Regions from separate parts of the Metabacillus dongyingensis genome, predicted to be linked through region 1. Evidence: riboswitches for the same ligand, from Rfam matches in the RefSeq annotation. Region 1 holds a riboswitch; the other holds the start of a gene.

Region 1 (3,202 bases):
ATTTCATGTTCTTACCCGCCCAACTTGATATATAATAAAGGCAGAAAGAGGGGAAGAATGTGAAAAAAAACAGCGAACAAATCGATATAACTCAGCTGAGGGATATGCAAGTGCCCGCATTCGCCTATGAGCTGTTAAGAGAGGTTCTTATTCCGGATATTCTCGGGAGAGAGTCCGCATCTATGCTTTACTGGGCTGGTAAAAGCCTTGCGCGCAAATATCCTGCAGAATCTATAGAGGAGCTTATTGCTTTCTTTTCATTAGCCGGCTTTGGAACTCTTTCATTGGTACATAAGAAAAAAGATGAAATGGAATTTCAGCTTGACGGCGAACTGATCAAAACAAGATTCAAAACAATGAAAGAACCTTCTTTTCAGCTTGAAGCGGGATTTCTGGCACAGCAGGTGCAGCGAATGAACAAGCAGATAACAGAAACCTATGAACAAGTAAAAAAACGTGCGGATAAAGTGCACTTTACAGTGAAATGGGATTACAAAGACATGGAATTTGACAACGATTAAAGGGATGGGTATTCATGATACCCACCCCTTTTTTATCTTATTTACAGCACTTTTGCAGGCTGCTGTGATAATTCAAAGGCATCATGCAGCACTTCTACCGCCTTCACCATATCATTATGGCTGATAACAGTTGACACTTTAATTTCAGACGTGCTGACCATTTTCACTTCAATACCTTCTTCGGCAAGAACATGGAACATTTCTGCCGCCACACCCGGATTTGAGACCATGCCAGAACCGACGATGGAAACTTTTGAAAGACCACCTTCTGATTCTATTTTTTCAAAGCCAAGCTCGGATTGATAGGTTTCAAGTACATGAACGGTTTCTTCCACATCACCTGTTTTCACAGAAAAGGAGAGTGATGCCAAACTGCTGTCTGTTGAACTTTGAATAATAATATCCACATTAATTCCGTGGCTTGCAAGTGTCTTGAAAATAGTAGACAGGGTTTTGAGGCCGCTTGGCAATCCGCTGACCGTGATTCGTGATACTTGATCTTCAAACGCAATTCCTCTTACAACTAAATTCTGTTCCATCTTTGTTTCCTCCTCAATTAAAGTGCCTCTTTCTTTTTCTGAGCTTGATCTGACTTCCAAAGGAACTCCGTAATTTTTTGCAAATTCAACAGCACGGGGGTGAAGTACACCTGCGCCAAGATTGGCAAGCTCGAGCATTTCATCATATGAGATGCCGTCTAACTTTCTTGCACTTTTTACAAAACGCGGATCTGTCGTAAATACACCTGTTACATCTGTATAAATATCACATTTATCTGCTTTAAGAGAAGCTGCCAGTGCAACAGCTGTCGTATCTGAACCGCCGCGGCCGAGCGTCGTTATTTCCTGTCCGTCTGCAAGTCCCTGAAAGCCTGCAACGACAACAACTTTTCCTGCTTGGAGCTGCTCATTGATTTTATCTGAATCAATCCCTGAAATTCTCGCATTGCTGTGGACATTTTCAGTCTTTATGCCAGCTTGCCAGCCTGTATATGAAACAGCATCGTATCCTTGTGCCTGAAGAGCCATAGTCAAAAGAGAGATCGTTACTTGTTCACCAGTTGATAGCAGCATATCCATTTCGCGTTTGCTTGGTTTTTGAGTGATTTCCGCTGCCAGGGAAACTAAATGATCCGTTGTTTTCCCCATTGCTGAAACAACAACTACGACATCATTCCCATTATTTTTTTCCTCGATTGCTCTTCTTGCAGCATTCATAATTTTTTCTGGAGATCCAACAGATGTACCTCCAAATTTTTGTACAACTAAACCCATATCAGCCTCTCGCCTTTCCTATTATATTGATCGTCAGCAGGTAAAAGGGAGAATCTCAGAAAACGCAAAAAAGCAATGAGATTCTCTATCTCATTGCTTGCATAAACGAATAATGGAACTTCATTCATACAATGAGATAGCGCTCCAAGAAAAATACATCTTCTTGACAATTTTACGTCTATTAAACGCAAAACCAGCAAAAGAAAGAAATGGCTCTTTATTTGCTTCGGCGACTCTCCCCTTTCACCCATCTTCAAAGGAATCCATTTTCCTCAGAAGGGCTACTCTTGAAGTTCGCACCTCTACCATCATTTAACGAACTAAACGATCTGGTTATGAAATTAGTTAGAATTGTAGCAAAGAATTTGTCTTTGTGCAATCTATTCTTTCAATTTTTCTGCTAAAAGCTGTGCCGTGATTGCCGGAATCCCTGCGGCCATCAGCTCTTCCAGGGTGGCTTCTTTCATTTTTTTAACAGAACCGAAATGCTTGAGCAGAGTCTTGCGCCGTTTTTCCCCGACTCCAGGTATATCATCCAAGATCGATTGAAAGGCCGTTTTTCCTCTTGTCTGCCTGTGAAAAGTAATCGCAAAGCGATGCACTTCATCCTGGATTCGCTGCAGCAGATAAAACTCCTGGCTGTTGCGTTCAAGTTCAATAATAGTCGGAGGGCTGCCGATCATTAAATTAGAAGTCCGATGTTTCTCATCCTTTACTAGTCCTGCGACAGGGATGGATAAACCGAGTTCATTTTCCAGTACATCTTGAGCTGCAGCCAGATGCCCTTTGCCTCCGTCAATGATAATCAAATCAGGAAGCGGCAGCTCCTCTTTTAGCACGCGCGTGTATCTTCTGCGGACAACTTCACGCATGGACTCGTAATCATCTGGTCCCTGAACTGTTTTAATTTTGTACTTGCGGTACTCTTTTTTGGCAGGCTTACCATCTATGAATACAATCATCGCAGATACAGGGTCTGTCCCTTGTATGTTTGAATTATCAAATGCTTCAATTCTTGCCGGTGTATAGATGCCCATTTTTTCACCAAGCTGATCAATTGCTTTGATTGTTCTTTCTTCATCACGCTCAATGAGGGAGAATTTTTCTTTTAAAGCGATTTTGGCATTCTGATGTGCAAGCAATACCAGATCCTTTTTCTTTCCGCGTTTAGGATGAATTGCTGAAACGTGAAGAAGCTGTTCTGCCATTTCATTATCAACGCTTTCAGGCAGCAGAATTTCTTTAGGCAGAATATGATTGTTCTTGGAGTAAAATTGGCCAAGAAAGGTTAAAAATTCTTCATCCGGCTCCTGGTACAGCGGGAACATGGCAATATCACGTTCTATCAATTTGCCCTGACGGATGAAGAAAACCTGTACGCACATCCATCCTTTATCATAGGAATAG
Region 2 (3,202 bases), on a different replicon from region 1:
GTATCGGCTGAATGCTGCCCCGTTAAGAGAAATTGAGGATTGGGTATCGTTTTACAGGAAATTCTGGAGTGAAAGAATATCTCTTTTAAACCAAATATTACAGGAGGAACAAAAAATGAATTTAACAGTATCCCAAGATTTTAATTTTAAGAGCCCGATCAATAAGGTGTGGAACGCATTAACAGATTCGGATACTCTTGCAAAATGGATAATGGAAAATAACTTTAAACCAATCGTAGGACATAAATGCCAATTCCGAAATGAGCAGTGGAATTTAATTGTAGATTGTGAAGTATTAGTAGTGGACGAGCCTTATAAGTTATCTTATACATGGGTAGGTGATCCGATAAACACTATAGTCACATGGACATTGAAGCAAGAGGATGAAACAACCTACTTACATCTTGAACAAACAGGATTCGAAAAAGAAGATCAAGCGTTCAATGGTGCGAAATATGGTTGGGCGCAAATGGGCGAAGATCTTAAAAAAGTATTAGAGGAAATGTAAGACCAAACTTCTGAACTCTGAACCTTTTTTTTGAGTATTAAGCTAACCTATAGGAAAAAGCAAACGGCTTAGTATAGGACTGATCCGTTTGCTTTTTTAGTGTAAATAATGATACAAAACACATTCCAAATTCAGATGCAATTTTGATTGCAATTTCGGTTTTTGCGATAGGATACGGATCCTGTCCTCTTTAGTGTGTTCTCTTAAGCAAGTACTTCAATGATAGTAGGCTGCAGGACTCTTTGCAGAGCTCTTTTTTCTTCATTGTTTAAAGGGACCAATGGTAAGCGGACATCTCCTACATTTAGTCCTTTCATATTCAATGCAGCTTTTACAGGTGATGGGCTTGGTGCAGTAAATAATGCTTTCATTATTGGGAGAAGGTTACGATGTGCAGAAGAAGCTTCATGAACATCACCATTATTAAAGGCATTGATCATTTCTTGCATTTCATTACCAATGATGTGGGAAGATACCGAAACAATCCCTGTTCCGCCGATTGCTAAGACTGGAAGAGTTAACCCATCATCGCCGCTGTATAACGTAAAATCACTATGTGTTTTGCTGATGATTTGTGCCATGGTATCTAAGTCGCCACTTGCTTCTTTTACTGCCACAATATTGTCTATCTTTGAGAGATGAACAATTGTCTCTACTGACATGTTTACAGCACTTCGTCCTGGGATATTATAAAGCATTACCGGCAATAGGGTTGATTGGGCAATTGCTTTAAAGTGCTGAAATAATCCTTCTTGAGAAGGCTTGTTATAATACGGAGTAACGAGCATAATCCCATCGACTCCTGCTTCTTCTGCCTGCCTAGTTAAGCTGATAGACGCTTTCGTATTATTCGAGCCAGTACCAGCTATAACTGGAACTCTTCCAGCAACAGCTTCTACCACAACTTTGAATAAATCCACTTTCTCTTCTGGTGTTAATGTAGGAGACTCTCCAGTTGTACCAGCTATAACTAATCCATCAGAACCATTATTGACTAAATAGTTCACTAAATTTCTCGCAGCGTTAAAATCAACCTCACCATTACGATCAAATGGGGTAACCATTGCTGTTAAAACTTGCCCAAAATTCATAACTTCACACCCTTTAATAGTATTATTTGAAATTCAGATGTTGTTAGAGACGTTCAAAAGGAAACGCAAAAAAGCAACAACGAGGGATTCGCTGTTGCAGCAGGAACAAAATTTTTCAAAAGTCGTTACCATTGCATAAGATAGCCCTCCATATAGTTTCCTATATGACAGTTCTGCATTTATTCAATAACAGAACCAGCTTTAAGAACATGAGATTCTTTCCGCTTCGGCAAATTCCCCTTTCCACAATAGTCATTGGACCTCATTATCCTCGCATTGTGTACTAATGGTTTTTGCTCCTCTATCTTCTCTTCAAATATTATTGAAGGGAAAATTTTATTTAATTGGTACTAATATAACAAAATATTCTTACTACTTCAAGTCGGATTTAGATCTTTTTTAAAATACAAGAATGATCTGTAGCATTTTTACGATGGAGCACAGCTAAAAAGCTGTCGAAGAAGTTAGAAATCAATGATTTTCAACAAATTAAGTGTTTTATGATAAATCTGTATGAAAAGTTACTCCATTTTATAGGCAGTTTTGACAATTGATATCTCTTATAGCAGGAATTAGTATTTATCTTAGTATACTAAGAATTTCAAGGAGGGGCGGACCACATGACTTATACAAAACGAACGACAGAAAGAAAAGATATAAAAATCCGTGACGTTTGGGAAAAGACAGAGAGGGATATGAAAAAAAGTCTAAAGGCATGCAAAAATGTAAGAATCTTTTTGGAATTATAAGTTTGAAAATCAGTAGGTAAACTGTGACTGATATATATCGTGTTTAACAGATGAGCATGATCTTATATTAAACTCCTATGAAATGACATAACCTGCTGTTTTAAGGGCCACTCTTTTTGATTGATATATATATTATGAAAGGGAATAAAGGAGAATTAATGAAACCAGGTGCATTTTTCTTAATAAAGAAAAATGCACCTGGTTTTTTAACATTTCTTATTTTTTGTATTGAAATAGTCCTGCAGGAAGTTGAGCATCCCAATTTTCTGGTATATCTAGACGCAGCGCATGAGCAACGACAGCAGCTGTATCTATATTTTCTACATCAGACAACACGGTGCCAGACTTAATTGACGTTCCTTTAGCAGTCCAGAAAATGGTCTGTTCTTCTGGGGAGGAACCACCATGACCATAACCTTTTCCGCCATGATCCGTTGTGACGATAATTAGAGTATCCTTCATCAGTCCTTCTTCTTCTAAAGCTTGGACAATTTGTCCAACATGCTGATCAGCTTTTTGTAATGCCTCATACCATTTCAGGCTGCCATAGCCATAGTTGTGGCCTGCACCATCCACTTCATCCAAATGGACAAAAATATTGCGGCTGTTTTTACCTTCTGCTTTTATATAGTCCACCGTTTTTTGTGTCGTATTATTATCGTTCCCGCCATTTACTTTATAAGCACCTGCAGAATCTTCAATAATTCCTTTATTGATCGGTGACCATGTAGTAAAGGAAGCTTGATTAAGCATAGGACGCTCTTGTTTCAGCAATTTCATATAAGATGGATAAGGATTTTTTTCAGGGTAAGGATTACCTGTATTTTCGTTATTCAGACCATGTTTTGAAGGTA

Evidence for each region. Region 1 has a riboswitch for lysine ahead of K8L98_RS18765 (aspartate kinase). Riboswitches for the same ligand answer to the same signal wherever they lie in the genome.
Region 2: it holds a riboswitch for lysine, as region 1 does, so the genes downstream of both, dapA (4-hydroxy-tetrahydrodipicolinate synthase) here and K8L98_RS18765 (aspartate kinase) in region 1, are expected to answer to the same signal.

What each region holds. Positions count from the first base shown of each region.
Region 1 covers NZ_CP082944.1:3,771,432-3,774,633, forward strand. The annotation lists gene K8L98_RS18760 (YslB family protein) at 105-521, shown strand; gene K8L98_RS18765 (aspartate kinase) at 563-1,795, opposite strand; lysine riboswitch at 1,925-2,108, opposite strand; gene uvrC (excinuclease ABC subunit UvrC) at 2,176-3,202, opposite strand, start outside.
Region 2 covers NZ_OK052578.1:298,173-301,374, forward strand. The annotation lists partial or broken gene K8L98_RS26230 (ArsR/SmtB family transcription factor) at 1-115, shown strand, start outside; gene K8L98_RS26235 (SRPBCC family protein) at 116-508, shown strand; gene dapA (4-hydroxy-tetrahydrodipicolinate synthase) at 712-1,599, opposite strand; lysine riboswitch at 1,733-1,911, opposite strand; gene K8L98_RS26650 (hypothetical protein) at 2,220-2,348, shown strand; gene K8L98_RS26245 (alkaline phosphatase family protein) at 2,565-3,202, opposite strand, start outside.